2 regions of the Erwinia sp. PME.40.26/001 genome follow, and region 1 is predicted to be linked to the other one. Evidence: predicted binding sites of a transcription regulator. Region 1 holds the regulator's gene; the other holds the start of a gene.

Evidence for each region. Region 1 encodes sigma-54, which starts transcription at its own class of promoters, with help from an activator protein. Its sites were predicted from a motif close to GTTGGCACANNTTTCGCTNT; they were not measured.
Region 2: glnK (P-II family nitrogen regulator) is a predicted target of sigma-54. The motif match lies at 3,667-3,686, and genes of this name have one in related genera.

The regions. Positions count from the first base shown of each region.
Region 1 covers NZ_JBVHNP010000002.1:56,745-64,543, forward strand. Annotated here, with positions in the region: gene mtgA (monofunctional biosynthetic peptidoglycan transglycosylase) at 1-649, shown strand, start outside; gene npr (PTS phosphocarrier protein NPr) at 746-1,018, opposite strand; gene rapZ (RNase adapter RapZ) at 1,015-1,869, opposite strand; gene ptsN (PTS IIA-like nitrogen regulatory protein PtsN) at 1,900-2,382, opposite strand; gene hpf (ribosome hibernation promoting factor) at 2,559-2,846, opposite strand; gene rpoN (RNA polymerase factor sigma-54) at 2,869-4,302, opposite strand; gene lptB (LPS export ABC transporter ATP-binding protein) at 4,351-5,076, opposite strand; gene lptA (lipopolysaccharide ABC transporter substrate-binding protein LptA) at 5,082-5,630, opposite strand; gene lptC (LPS export ABC transporter periplasmic protein LptC) at 5,602-6,177, opposite strand; gene kdsC (3-deoxy-manno-octulosonate-8-phosphatase KdsC) at 6,174-6,740, opposite strand; gene kdsD (arabinose-5-phosphate isomerase KdsD) at 6,759-7,745, opposite strand; gene ACZ3HG_RS07815 (calcium/sodium antiporter) at 7,761-7,799, opposite strand, start outside.
Region 2 covers NZ_JBVHNP010000004.1:254,732-262,530, reverse strand. Annotated here, with positions in the region: gene ACZ3HG_RS14200 (SmdA family multidrug ABC transporter permease/ATP-binding protein) at 1-1,709, shown strand, start outside; gene ACZ3HG_RS14195 (SmdB family multidrug efflux ABC transporter permease/ATP-binding protein) at 1,702-3,465, shown strand; gene glnK (P-II family nitrogen regulator) at 3,737-4,075, shown strand; gene amtB (ammonium transporter AmtB) at 4,095-5,396, shown strand; gene tesB (acyl-CoA thioesterase II) at 5,478-6,338, opposite strand; gene ACZ3HG_RS14175 (YbaY family lipoprotein) at 6,566-7,123, shown strand; gene ACZ3HG_RS14170 (MGMT family protein) at 7,151-7,465, opposite strand; RNA gene ffs (signal recognition particle sRNA small type) at 7,599-7,695, shown strand; gene ACZ3HG_RS14160 (HHA domain-containing protein) at 7,761-7,799, opposite strand, start outside.

The DNA.
Region 1 (7,799 bases):
GTGGCTTGCTGGCATTATCCTGTTTGCCTTTCTGCCGGTGCCGTTCTCTGCGGTGATGGCCGAACGGCAGATCGGGGCCTGGTTTAGCGGTGATTTCGACTATGTGGCGCACTCTGACTGGGTGGGGATGGATGACATCTCGCCATGGATGGCGCTGGCCGTCATTGCTTCTGAAGATCAAAAATTCCCGACGCACTGGGGTTTTGACGTGGCCGCCATCCAGTCGGTTCTGGACAACAGCGGTGAAAAAGCTGGCATGCGCGGTGCCTCTACGCTTTCTCAGCAGACGGCAAAAAATATGTTCCTCTGGGACGGACGCAGTTGGGTGCGTAAAGGCCTGGAGGCCGGTCTGACCGTGGGGATCGAAACCGTCTGGACCAAGCGACGTATTCTGACCGTCTATCTGAATGTGGCTGAAATGGGAGAAGGGGTCTTTGGCGTTGAGGAAGCCTCTCAGCGCTATTTTCACAAGCCGGCCAGCCGCTTAACCCTGTCCGAAGCGGCGCTGCTGGCCGCCGTTCTGCCGAATCCAATACGCTACCGCGCCGACGCGCCTTCAGGCTATGTTCGCCAGCGTCAGCAGTGGATCATGCGTCAGATGCGCCAGCTCGGCGGGGAAGGTTTCCTCAGGGAACACCAATTGCAATGAGTCCGGACCAGGTTCAGGTCTGACAGAGGAACTGCAAAAAAGGGGGGAGGGGGCAACACAGACCGGCCGTCAGGGCCGGTCTGCCGGGGAAGGGGATTACTCCTCGTCGAAACCGGCGTTAAACAGGTCGATGACCGCCGCCAGCGCTTTATCTTCTTCCGGTCCGCTGGCTTCCACCTCGATATGCCCGCCTTTGGCAGAGTCGAGCATCAGCAGGGCAATCACGCTACTGGCTTCAGCTTCTGTGCCGCTTTCATTACGCAGCAGCACTTCCGCATCAAAACTCTGTACCAGTTCAAACAGCTTCATCGCCGGACGGGCGTGCATGCCCAGCTTGTTTTTAATCTCAACGGTCTGTTTCACGGTCATGATTTACGTTTTTCCAGCGTGCGGTGACGGGACTGTACGTTCTTACCGCGAGAGCGGAAATAATCTGCCAGCTGTTCGGCAATGTAGACGGAACGGTGTTTGCCGCCGGTACACCCAATCGCCACGGTCAGATAGCTACGGTTATTGGTTTCCAGCATCGGTAACCATAACTCAAGGTAACTGCGCGTCTGATAGATGAAGTTATGCACTTCCGTGTGGCGATCGAGGAAGGCAGCAACCGGGCGATCGAGTCCGGTCATCGGGCGCAGCTTGGGATCCCAGTGCGGGTTAGGCAAAAATCGCACGTCAAATACGTAATCAGCGTCAATCGGAATGCCGTGCTTAAAGCCAAAGGACTCAAACACCATCGTCAGTTCACGCTCTCGCTTGCCCAGCAGGCGGGTACGCAACATCTCGGCCAGCTCGTGCACGGACATCTCTGAGGTGTCGATAATCAAATCGGCCCGGGAGCGCAGGGGCTCCAGCAGATCGCTCTCTTCATCAATGGCGCTTTCCAGCGACAGATTTTTACTGGAGAGCGGATGCAGACGACGTGTATCACTGTAGCGACGAATTAAGGTATTACGGTCAGCATCAAGGAACAGAAGTTGCGGCGAAAAACAGTCTGGTAAACTGTTAAGTGCGGTTTCAAACACTTCCGGAGATTCCGGCATGTTGCGGACATCAATACTTACCGCAGCAGATATGTTGCGTTCGGCCAGCGAATTCGCCAGGTCAGGCAGCAGGACCACGGGCAGATTATCCACGCAGTAAAAACCCATGTCTTCCAGGGCGCGTAACGCCACAGATTTTCCTGAGCCTGAACGACCGCTGACGATCATCAGCACCATTTCACAATTCCCCTCATTTAACCTGCCTGACTAGCTCTGTTCGTGATCTTCCGTGATGATCGCATAAAGATCTTCATCGCTCTGTGCGGAACGCAGACGCCGCAGTACGGTTTTATCCGCCAGGCGCTTGGCCACCAGTGAGAGCGTATGCAGATGCGTTTTACACTGATCGGCGGGTACCAGCAGGGCAAACAGCAGATCCACAGGCTGATTATCAATGGCATCGAACGCAATGGGCTGGTCAAGGCGAATAAAAACGCCGACGGCACGCAGCGTATCTTCCTCAAGCTTGCCGTGCGGGATGGCAATGCCATTACCGATACCGGTACTTCCCATTCTCTCACGCGTCAGAATCGCTTCAAAAATTGTCTGATGCGGAAGGTTTAGCTGTTTAGCTGCCAGTTCGCTGATAATTTCCAGCGCCCGTTTTTTGCTCTGGCAATGCACGCCATTACGCGTACATGAGACGCTCAGCACGGAGCCCAGTTCCAGTTTCAAATCATTGTTCATCATAGTTTCACTTAACTTTTCACTGCCGCAGGCGAGTTATCCTCTTCCCCGTTTCGGAGTCAAGATTAACATGCTGTATTGATTAACGGCTCGTATTCCCGGAAGAATACGAGCCGATACCGCTTTCAGCTTAACCTTTAAAGGGGTGGCTGCTGAAAAACCATCAACGCATGGTGAATTTAGTGTTGTTTAAGCTTGTCTTTATGTTTATTTAACTGGCGAGTCAGCTTGTCAATCAGCCCGTCAATCGCCGCGTACATATCTTTATCTTCCGAGGTGGCGTGCAGCTCCCCACCGTTCACATGCAGCGTAGCATCTGCAATCTGTGTCACTTTCTCCACTTTCAGCACAATATAGACCTGATTAATGCGATCAAAATAATGTTCCAGTTTGGCAAACTTTTCAGTCAAAAATTCGCGCAGTGGTTCGGTGATTTCTACGTGTTGTCCAGTGATATTGAGCTGCATAGTGTCTTCCTTCTCAGTTCGTTCAGACCAGCTGTTTGCGCTGGTTTGATGGCGGGATGGATAAAGACTCTCGGTATTTTGCCACAGTGCGCCTTGCTACCATAATCCCCTGTTCGGAAAGCATGGAGGTCAGCTTGCTGTCGCTGAGTGGTTTGACGGGATTCTCCGCCGAGATTAACTTTTTCACCAGCGCACGGATAGCCGTGGATGAGGCTTCGCCTCCGCCCTCGGTGTTGACGTGACTGGAGAAAAAATACTTCAGTTCAAAGATGCCCCGTGGGCTGTGCAGATATTTCTGGGTGGTCACACGGGAAATCGTCGATTCATGCATTTCAACAGCACTGGCAATATCGGCCAGCACCATCGGGCGCATATGCTCTTCGCCCTGCTCAAAAAAGGCCTGCTGCTGCTCAACGATGCAGCGTGTCACTTTCAGCAGCGTGTCATTACGACTTTCCAGGCTTTTAATCAGCCATTTCGCTTCCTGCAGGTTACTGCGTATAAACTGCGAATCACTGTCGCTGCGTGAGCTGGAGCCTAACGACGCATAGTGCTGATTGATTTTCAGGCGCGGCACGCTGTCGGCATTGAGCTCAACGGTCCAGCGGTTACTGACTTTACGTACCAGCACATCCGGAATGACATACTCGGGTTCCTGAGTATTAATCGACTGCCCTGGACGCGGGTCAAGGGTCTGTATTACCTGCATAGCACCTTTGAGTACCTCTTCCTTAAGGCGGGTGACGCGCATCAGACTGCGGAAGTCATGATTCGCCAGCAGATCAAGATGCTCGCTGACAATCAGACGCGCTTCTTTCAGCAGGGGAACATCGGCCGCGAATTGTGACAGCTGAACCAGCAGGCAATCGCGTAAATCACGAGCGCAGACGCCGACCGGATCAAATCGCTGTACACGTTTCAGCACGGCTTCCACTTCGTCGATAGTCAGCTCATCGCTGCCCATACTTTCCAGAATTTCTTCCAGCGAGGCCGTCAGATACCCCGTATCGTCCACCGCATCCACAATCGAGGTCGCGATCGCCCGGTCAGTGTCGGTGAACGGCGTCAGTTCTACCTGCCACATCAGATAGTCCTGCAGTGTCTGGGTGGTTTCACCCTGATAGACGGGCAATTCATCATCGTGGTAATCCGTCCCGGTACCGGACGGGGTCCCTGCGGTATAAATTTCGTCCCAGGTGGCGTCCAGCGGCAGTTCTTCAGGCATGTCCTTCTGTTCCAGCGCTTCCCGGGTATCCAGCGCTTCAGTTTCCTGATATTCGCGGGTATCGACTTCTTCATGAATGTCGGTTTGTTCAAGCAACGGGTTACTTTCCAGCGCCAACTGAATTTCCTGCTGGAGCTCAAGCGTAGAGAGTTGCAGCAGGCGAATGGCCTGCTGCAACTGTGGCGTCATGGCAAGCTGTTGACTGAGCCTGAGTTGTAAACCTTGCTTCATGTTCAGAGTCTTAATTCCCCAGAAAACTTACCGAATGCAAACACCTTATCAGAGTCTGAACTCTTCTCCCAAATAGACACGCTTAACTTGTTCATCGGCCAGGATCGCTTCCGGGGTGCCGTGGGCGATCAAATGCCCCTGGCTAACGATATAGGCACGCTCACAGACTGCCAGCGTTTCACGGACGTTGTGGTCGGTGATCAGGACACCCAGCCCGCTGTCGCGCAGGTGTTCAATGATCTTTTTAATATCAATAACGGAAATCGGGTCAACACCGGCAAAGGGTTCATCCAGCAGGATGAACTTCGGATTAGCCGCCAGCGCGCGGGCAATCTCGACACGGCGGCGTTCACCGCCAGACAGCGCCTGACCCAGGCTGTCACGCAGGTGCTCGATATGGAACTCTTCCAGCAGCTCATTCGCACGATCTTCACGCTGTTCGCTGGTCAGGTCGTCACGGATCTGCAGCACCGCCATCAGGTTATCAAACACGCTCAGACGACGGAAAATGGAGGCTTCCTGTGGCAGATAGCCAATACCACGACGCGCGCGGGCGTGCAGCGGCAGAATACTGATGTCTTCATCATCGATGATAATGCGGCCGGCATCGCGGGGTACGATGCCAACGACCATATAAAACGTTGTGGTTTTACCTGCACCGTTTGGGCCAAGCAGACCCACGATTTCGCCAGACTTGACCTGCAGGCTGACATCTTCAACCACGCGACGGCCTTTGTAGGCCTTCGCCAGGTTTTCCGCTATTAAGGTTGCCATGTTCGTTAGTTACTCTTTTTCTGACCGTTTGACGGTGTGCCTTTGTCCTGCAGCTGTGACGGCACCAGTACGGTAGTGACACGCTTGCCGGAACTGCCAAAGGCCTGCATTTTTTGCTCTTTCACCAGATAGGTAATGCGATCGCCTTTAACATTACTGTCCAGCTGTTCCAGATAGGCGTCACCGGTTAACTCCACCAGGTCTTTGGCCAGCTCGTAATGCATTTTTTGCGCGTGGCCCTGGACGGGTTTACCGCTGTCCTGCATCTGATAGAACGTCGCCGGGTTGCCGTAGGCATCCACAATGGTTTTATTACTGTCGCCGCCCGGACGGGTCACCACGACTTTATCCGCCGTAATTTTAATCGTTCCCTGGGTCACAATGACTTTACCGGTAAAGGTGGCCACGTTGCCCTGCATGTCCAGCGCCTGATTTTCCGAGTCAACGTTGACCGGTTTTTCTGAGTCACCGGTCAGGGCAAAAGCCGGAACGCTCGCCGCGAACAGGAGGGTAGCAGTCAGTAATTTAAGGCTTTTGTTCATTTTGAATTTCATAAGATGTTTTGACCTTTTCAATCAACTCGGCAGTTTTCTTCCGTAAATTCCCACGCATCTTCATACCTGTAGAGTTAAAGCTGCGGCCATAAAGTGTGACCTGATCGTCAGAGGTAACATCCTGCGTCGTCAGGTTGATCTGAGCGTTATCCGTTTTGATACGCTCAAGCTGTGTGTCTTTTGTCAGGCTGTTCACTTCAACATGCCCGTAAAGATACAACATGCGATCGTTCGTCAGTTTGGCCTTATCCCCCCGGACCGACCAGGTGGGCACCTTATTCTCGTCGTACGTTGTCATTACCGGATTGTCGAACCAGCTCACTGCGTCGGCTGAGAAATAGGTCACTTTGTCTGAGACCAGCTTATAGCTCAGTGACCCCGCAGGGTTATAAACGACCGTATGTGAATTATCGCTCATATACGTCGGTTCATTGTTGCCATTGTTTACCGCGTCGTCATTGTCATCCGTCGCAGTCAGATTCCAGCCGATCAGCACAATGGCGATCAGTGCCAGAATCAGCGTTATCCAGCGTCTCGTTTTACTCATACAGACTGCCCTTTGGCCTCATCAAACTTACCCTGTGCAATCAACAGAAGATCGCAAATTTCCCGCACTGCACCACGGCCACCCGCAATCCGCGTCACATAGTCGGCGCGCGGAAGGAGAACGGGATGGGCGTCAGCAACGGTAACGCTCAGGCCGACTTCGGCCATAACTGGCCAGTCAATCAGGTCATCGCCGATATAGGCAACCTGTTCAGCACTGAGTGACAGTGTATCCAGAAGTTCACGGAAGGCCAAAAGCTTATCAGTCTGTCCCTGGTAAAGATGAGTAATCCCCAGTGTGGCACAGCGATCTTCCAGCAGTTTGGCTTTACGGCCGGTAATAATCGCCACCTCTATGTCGCTGGTTAGCAGGCAGCGGATACCGTAGCCATCACGGACGTTGAAGGCTTTCAGCTCTTCACCGCTGTTGCCCTGGTAAATCACGCCATCCGACATCACACCGTCCACATCGCAGATCAGCAGTTTGATTTTCTGCGCGCGGGAGATGACCTGCTGGCTAACCGGGCCGTAGCAGGTCGCTACGGTGGCTGATGAATCACTCATTGATCTCGACTTCCTTTGTTAAACAACGCCGGCCCGCAGCATGTCATGCATATGCACCACGCCCAGCAGAGTGTCGCCATCGGCGACCATCACGCAGGTAATATTCTTACTCTGCATCAGATTCAGTGCATCGACAGCCAGCGTATTGGGCCGGACGCGGATACCGCCCGGCGTCATGACACTTTCAATGCCGGCACGCTGGATATCGATGCCCATATCAAACACGCGGCGTAAATCCCCGTCGGTAAAGATGCCTTCGATTTTCATTAAATCGTTGCAGATTACCGTCATCCCCATGTTTTTACGTGTTATTTCCAGCAAGGCATCTCGCAGTGAGGCATCGCGACTCACATGCGGCATATCGCTACCGGAGTGCATGATATCATCAACGCGTAGCAGCAGCTTACGGCCCAGCGCACCGCCAGGGTGGGAGAGTGCGAAATCTTCCGGCGTAAAGCCCCGTGCTTTCAACAGTGCGACGGCCAGCGCATCCCCCATCACCAGGGTTGCCGTGGTGCTGGTGGTGGGGGCAAGGCCCAGCGGACAGGCTTCCTGCGGCACTTTAACACAGAGATGCACATCTGCTGCGCGGCCCATTGCACTTTCCGGCCGTCCCGTCATGCAGATCAACGTAACCCGCAGGCGTTTCAGCACCGGGATCAGGGCCAGAACTTCTGAAGACTCGCCGGAATTAGAGATGGCAATCACGACGTCACTGGGGCTCACCATCCCAAGATCGCCGTGGCTGGCTTCCGCAGGATGAACAAAGAAAGCCGGGCTACCGGTGCTGGCGAAGGTGGCAGCGATCTTCTTCCCCACATGCCCGGATTTACCCATTCCCATCACGACCACTTTACCGGAACAGTGATAGATCAGTTCGCAAGCGCGGGTGAAGTCATCATTGATGTACTGGTCGAGCTGCTCCAGCCCTTCACGTTCAATTCGCAGTACTTCTTTCCCGGCCTGTTGAAAGTCAAAGTCGGGATGGGCAGTGATATGCGCCATAATTCTCCAGTCCTTTTACCAGAAGGTCACTGAGGGGAAGCCATACAGCATTCC
Region 2 (7,799 bases), on a different contig from region 1:
CGGTTTTGCTGTTAATCGTGATTGCCATACTGCAACTCCTGCCACCGCATGTGGTGGGCAGGATCGTCGACGGCGTCAGCCGTGACAGCATGAGTCACAGCCAGCTGATGATGTGGGTTGGCGTCATGCTGGCCACGGCCATTGTCGTTTATCTGCTGCGCTATGTCTGGCGCGTGCTGCTGTTTGGAGCCTCCTATCAGCTGGCGGTGGAGCTGCGTGAAGATTTCTATCGTCAGCTCAGTCGCCAGCATCCCGGATTCTATTTACGCCACCGGACCGGCGACCTGATAGCCCGGGCCACCAATGACGTTGACCGTGTGGTGTTCGCCGCCGGTGAAGGTGTGCTGACGCTGGTCGACTCGCTGGTCATGGGCATGGCAGTGCTGATTGTGATGAGTACGCAAATCAGCTGGCAGCTCACGCTGCTGGCGCTGTTGCCGATGCCGGTGATGGCGCTGGTGATCAAACGCTACGGTGATCAGCTCCATCAGCGCTTTAAGCTGGCCCAGGCGGCATTTTCCTCGCTGAACGATCAGACGCAGGAAAGCCTGAGCAGTATTCGTATGATCAAAGCGTTTGGCCTGGAAGACCATCAGTCGGGGCAGTTTGCTGCCATTGCCAAAGATACCGGAGAAAAAAACCTGCGGGTAGCCCGCGTTGATGCGCGCTTTGACCCCACTATCTATATCGCTATCGGCCTGTCGAATCTGTTGGCTATCGGCGGCGGGAGCTGGATGGTATGGCACGGCACGATGACCCTGGGGCAGCTCACCAGTTTTGTGATGTACCTGGGGCTGATGATCTGGCCGATGCTGGCGCTGGCCTGGATGTTTAACATTGTTGAACGCGGGAGCGCGGCCTGGACCCGAATTAAGGCGCTGCTGGCGGAAGCGCCGGCAGTCGTTGACGGTGATAAAGCGCTGCCGGAAGGGCGGGGCGTGCTGGCGATCTCAGTCGGCGAGTTCTGCTATCCGGGGGCGCAACAGCCTGCGCTGCGCAATCTGCACGTTCGCCTTCAGCCAGGACAGATGCTGGGGCTGTGTGGCCCTACCGGCGCGGGGAAGAGTACCTTGTTGAGTCTGATCCAGCGCCATTTTGATATCGACCAGGGCGATATTTGTTATCACGATATTCCTTTACCACAGCTGCGTCTGGACAGCTGGCGCAGCCGCCTGGCCGTGGTCAGCCAGACCCCCTTCCTGTTCTCCGACAGCGTAGCCAGTAACATTGCGCTGGGCCGTCCGGGTGCCACACAAAGTGAAATTGAACAGGCGGCTCGTCTCGCTTTTGTCCATGACGACATTTTGCGGTTGCCGGAGGGTTATGAGACGGAAGTGGGCGAGCGGGGCGTGATGCTCTCTGGCGGTCAGAAACAGCGGATTTCTATTGCGCGGGCCCTGCTGCTGGAGGCGGAAATCCTCGTACTGGATGATGCGCTGTCCGCCGTGGATGGCCGTACCGAGCATCAGATCCTGCATAATCTGCGCAGCTGGGGAGAAGGGCGCACGGTGATCATCAGCGCCCATCGCCTCTCTGCGCTGACCGAAGCCAGTGAGATCCTGGTACTGCAGCACGGCCAGGTGGCACAGCGCGGCGACCATGAGCAACTGTCGGCAGAAGAGGGCTGGTATCGCGATATGTACCGTTATCAGCAGCTGGAAGCCGCCCTGGACGATGATGAAACAGAACAGGGAGCTGTGCATGGCTAATGTCATCCAACTGTGGCCGACGATCAAACGGCTGCTGTCCTACGGTGCACCGTGGCGTAAATCCCTGAGCCTGGCGGTGCTGATGCTGTGGGTTGCCGCCGCCGCAGAGGTGCTGGGGCCGGTGCTGGTCAGCTACTTTATCGACAACATGGTGGCGAAACACCGCATGCCGGTAGGGCTGGCTGCCGGCCTGGTCGTCAGTTTCCTGTTATTACAATTGCTGGCAGCAGCGCTGCACTACGCTCAGGCACTGTTGTTTAATCAGGCGGCGGTCGGCGTGGTTCAGCGTCTGCGAACTGACGTGATGGATGCGGCGCTGCGCCAGCCGCTGGGAGCATTTGATACCCAACCGGTCGGCCAGATAATCTCTCGCGTCACCAATGATACCGAGGTGGTGCGCGACCTGTACGTCACCGTTGTCGCCACCGTCCTGCGCAGCGCGGCGCTGGTGGGGGCGATGCTGGTGGCGATGTTCAGCCTTGACTGGCGTATGGCGCTGGTGGCGATCACTATTTTTCCTGCCGTGCTGGTGGTGATGCTGATTTATCAGCGCTACAGCACGCCGATTGTGCGCCGCGTCCGCAGCTATCTGGCCGAGATCAACAACGGCTTTAATGAAGTGATCAACGGGATGAGCGTCATTCAGCAGTTCCGCCAGCAGGCACGCTTTGGCGAAAGGATGGGCGAGGCCAGCCGTTCACACTATCTGGCGCGGATGCAGACGTTACGGCTGGACGGCTTCCTGCTGCGGCCGTTGCTCAGTCTTTTTTCAGCGATGATCCTCTGTGGCCTGATGATGCTGTTTGGGTTCACCTCCGTCGGCACGATTGAGGTTGGCGTACTGTATGCCTTTATCAACTACCTGGGACGGCTGAATGAACCGCTGATCGAACTGACCACCCAGCAGTCAATGCTGCAACAGGCTGTCGTGGCGGGGGAGCGCATTTTTGAACTGATGGACGCGCCGCGTCAGCCCTATGGCGAAGACAGTGAGCCGCTGCGCAGCGGTAGCATTGAGATCCGTGATGTCACCTTCGCCTACCGCAGCGGCCGCCCGGTGTTAACGGATATCAACCTGTCGGTGCCCTCACGCCATTTTGTGGCGCTGGTCGGGCATACCGGCAGCGGAAAAAGCACGCTGGCTAATCTGCTGATGGGCTATTATGCGCTCAGTCAGGGGGAGATCCTGCTGGACGGCCGTCCGCTCGCTTCCCTCAGCCATGCGGCGCTGCGGGGGAGCGTGGCGATGGTTCAGCAGGACCCCGTCGTGCTGGCCGATACGTTCTTTGCTAACGTCACCCTGGGGCGCGATATCAGTGAAGACGCCGTATGGCAGGCGCTGGAAACGGTGCAGCTGGCCTCCCTGGCGCGTGACCTGCCGGAGGGGATCCACACCCGGCTGGGAGAGCAGGGGAACACCCTCTCTGTCGGGCAGAAGCAACTGCTGGCGATGGCACGCGTGCTGGTGGCATCGCCCCAAATCCTGATCCTGGATGAAGCCACCGCCAATATTGATTCCGGCACGGAACAGGCCATTCAGAAAGCACTGCGGGCGATACGTGAACAGACGACGCTGGTGGTGATTGCGCACCGGCTCTCCACCATCACCGAGGCAGACACCATTCTGGTGCTGCACCGTGGGCAGGCCGTGGAGCGCGGCAGCCACCAGGCGCTTCTGGCCGCCCAAGGACGCTACTGGCAGATGTATCAGCTGCAGTTAGCGGGTGAGGAGCTGGCCGCTGCCGAAAACGGCTGACACCTTACCGCTACGCTGCACCAAATGCAGGCGAGAAAACACCCGTTTATCGCACAAATGCACTGGCTTAACGCATAACGCACCTTTCTGGTGCGTTTTTTCTATACTCCTCATTGTGCCTCTCTTTTCTGTGTGATCTGCGCCTCAGCCAGGACTCAGACCAGCACTGACTAATGGTCTGAAAAATGCAGATTTTTAAACTCTGGCACAGCGTTTGCTTTAATCATTTCGTGTCGCTGAAACAACCTATTTTTTTACTGGAGGGGATCGTATGAAGCTGGTTACCGTGGTAATCAAACCGTTCAAACTGGAAGACGTGCGAGAAGCACTGTCGTCAATCGGCATTCAGGGTCTCACTGTCACTGAAGTGAAAGGCTTCGGCCGTCAGAAAGGTCATGCAGAACTGTATCGCGGTGCTGAATACAGCGTGAACTTCCTGCCAAAAGTAAAAATTGATATTGCGATTGCAGACGACCAGCTTGATGAAGTGGTTGATGTCATTAGCAAAGCGGCCTATACAGGCAAAATTGGTGACGGGAAGATCTTTGTTGCAGAACTGCAACGGGTCATCCGTATTCGCACCGGCGAAACTGACGAAGCAGCACTGTAATTCGGGGCTCAGAATTGTGATGGGATGGGATAAAATGAAAAAACTCGCTAAGTTAGGCCTCGCCGGTGCTGCTTTTTTACCGTCGCTGGCAATGGCCGCTGCGCCTGCGGTCGCGGATAAAGCTGACAACGCCTTTATGATGATCTGCACCGCGCTGGTGCTGTTTATGACAATCCCCGGCATTGCCCTGTTTTACGGCGGCCTGATCCGCGCTAAAAACGTGTTGTCGATGCTGACCCAGGTGGCAATGACCTTCGCCATGGTCTGTGTACTGTGGATGGTGTATGGCTATTCGCTGGCGTTCAGCGAAGGCAATGCCTTCTTCGGTAACTTTAACTGGGCGATGCTGAAAAATATCTCACCGACTGCCGTGATGGGATCTTACTACCAGTATATCCACGTCGCCTTCCAGGCCTCTTTCGCCTGCATCACCGTGGGCCTGATTGTCGGTGCCATCGCCGAGCGTATTCGTTTCTCTGCCTTGCTGATTTTTGTTGTCATCTGGCTGACCTTTGCCTATCTGCCGATTGCACATATGGTATGGGCGGGCGGCTTCCTGGCTCAGGATGGCGCACTGGACTTTGCGGGCGGTACGGTGGTGCACATTAATGCGGCGGTTGCAGGCCTGGTCGGGGCTTACCTGGTCGGTAAACGCGCCGGCTTTGGTAAAGAGGCATTCAAACCTCACAACCTGCCGATGGTCTTCACCGGCACCGCGATACTCTACTTTGGCTGGTTCGGCTTCAACGCAGGCTCAGCCAGTGCAGCGAACGAAATTGCCGGTCTGGCATTCCTCAACACCGTGATTGCGACAGCGGGAGCGATGTTGAGCTGGACCTTCGGTGAGTGGGCCCTGCGCGGTAAGCCTTCTCTGCTGGGCGTCAGCTCGGGTGTGATTGCCGGTCTGGTCGCCATCACGCCAGCCTGTGGCTATGTGGGCGTAGGCGGTGCACTGATAATTGGTCTGGTCGGGGGGCTCGCCGGTCTCTGGGGCGTCACCATTCTGAAAAAATGGCTGCGAGTTGACGATCCCTGCGATGTCTTCGGTGTTCACGGCGTGTGCGGCATCGTTGGCTGCATCCTGACCGGTATCTTCGCCTCTTCTTCCCTGGGCGGCGTAGGCTACGCAGAAGGCGTGACCATGGGGCACCAGGTCTGGGTCCAGCTGTTCAGCGTGGGTCTGACGATAGTCTGGACGGCAGTAGTGGCGTTCATCGGCTTTAAAGTGGCGGATATGATTGTTGGTCTGCGTGTGCCGGAAGAGCACGAACGTGAAGGTCTGGACGTCAACAGCCACGGCGAGAATGCTTACAACCAGTAAGCGGCTGTCAGCCTGAAAAGGCAGTGTGCAGCAAACCGAACAAAAAGCGGGCCATCAGGCCCGCTTTTTTTATGGGGCCGGTTAAGAACGCTGGCGGATCACGCCTTCCTGAACGGTAGATGCGACGAGGACGCCCTGCTGGTTCCAGAACTCACCGCGAACAAAGCCGCGGGCACTGGAGGCAGAGGTGCTTTCTACGCTGTACAGCAGCCATTCATTCAGGTCGAAAGGGCGGTGGAACCACATAGAGTGATCTATTGTGGCTACCTGCATTCCCGGCTCCAGGAAGCCTTTACCGTGCGGCTGCAGCGAGACGGGCAGAAAGTTGAAATCAGAAGCATAACCCAGCAGATACTGATGGATGCGTTTATCCTCTGGCATAGTGCCGTTCGCCCGCAGCCAGGTGTACCGCGCCGGTTCACTGACATGGCCCTTTAACGGGTTATGGAACTCGACAGGGCGGATCTCGAAGGGTTTTTCAGATAAAAACTTATCGCGCGCTTTTTCCGGAAGATAGTGCGCCAGCTGGCGGGCTATGTCCGTCTCATTAGGCAGATTGTCAGGGCCGGGGGCGTCAGGCATGCGCTTTTGATGTTCGAAACCGCTTTCAGGCCCCTGGAAGGAGGCGGTCATGTAAAAAATAGGTTTGCCGTTCTGTACGGCTTTGACGCGGCGGGCACTGAAGCTCTGACCATCACGCAGGTTTTCAACATCATAAATAATGGCTTTCTGACTATCGCCAGGACGCAGAAAGTAGCTGTGGAAGGAGTGAATAATCCGTTCCTGCGGCACCGTCTGTTTTGCCGCATACAGCGCCTGACCGACCACCTGTCCGCCAAAAACCTGACGCAGGCCCAGATCTTCACTTTGACCACGGAACAGACCCTCTTCCAGTGTTTCCAAATCCAGCAGGTTTAACAAATTTTGCAGCGCCTGGCCCATATGCGGTTCCTCAATAATTTTTCCTTTTCCAGTTTGCGAGATCCGACCAGTTAGCGTCAACGTCTGTTTATGCGATCTGTGGAGGCGGGGGTCAAAAGCAGATTATCAGGGGTTCCAGGAAAAAATCAGGAACTTGTGCCAGAATTAAATCTACCCAGGCAGTAGAGAACTGTCTTTTTTGCGGCGAAGTGATGGCCGTAAGCGTTGATCGGAAGGAGAAACTATCAATGAAATACTGGCATGTATTAAGTAGTGCGGCGCTGGCTGTAGCCATTTCAGGCTGTGCTGATAAAAGCAAAGATGTGCCGACGCCAACCCTGGGTTCCCAGGTGAATGGACAGCAGGCGGTGATTAAGCAGCCTAATGTGAGCGGGACGGTATGGATCCGTCAGAAAGTGGCACTGCCACCGGATGCCGTGCTGACCGTAACCCTGTCTGATGCCTCTCTGGCCGATGCACCGTCTAAAGTGCTGTCGCAGCGTGCCGTGCGCACTGAAGGCAAACAGGCCCCGTTCAAATTTACCCTGCCTTTCAACCCGGCAGATGTTCAGCCAAATGCACGTATTCTGTTAAGCGCAGCGGTGACGGTAGACGGCAAAATGCTGTTTATCACCGATACGGTTAAGCAGGTCGTGACGACGGGCGGTACTGAACAGGATCTGACGCTGGTACCGGTGCCGTCAATGGCCATGCCAACGCAGGGCGGGGCAGCGACCACGGTGCCATCAACCTCACCGACGCAGGTCTCACCGTCCTCAGCCGTTCCGGCACCGACGTCTCTGTAATAAAAAACGCCCCGTCAGGGGCGTTTTTTATGGCTGCCAGCGGTAACGTTTAAGATCGATATGACCTTCCACTGATACGACAATCCCTTCACTGAGCAGAGCGTTACGCTGCCTGTTGAGATCGTCCCCCGCCAGAGAGATGCTGCCCTTACGATTGATGACCCGATGCCAGGGCAGTTTGCTGCCTTCTGGCAGACGCTTCAGCACCCCGCCGACCTGTCGGGCCGCGCGAGGGGAGCCTGCCAGCAGGGCGATGTCACCGTAGGTGGCGACGGAACCATAAGGAATAGCGGCCACTATCTGATAGATGCGCTGCCGGAAGCTGTCATGTTCAATTGTCATGGTCGTCCATACCGGGGAAATATGCGGCTAATCGTGCAAGAAACCAACGGTCATCGAGGCGTGGCTTGCAATTGCCAGGGGCATCATTGATAATGCCTGCGCTCTGGTTATCCAGGGCAATCAATGGGGGCCCGGTTGGTTCTCCCGCAATGCTAATTTGTGAACTCGGTCAGATCCGGAAGGAAGCAGCCGTAACAGATGACGCGTGTGCCGGGATGTAGCTGGCAGGGCCCCCACCCAATTCTGCTCTGCCCTCCCACGTTTCTCATCTTCTCTGCATTCAGTTACACATTCATTAGCGCACAAACTTCCATACGGCGACAGGCACTTTGTC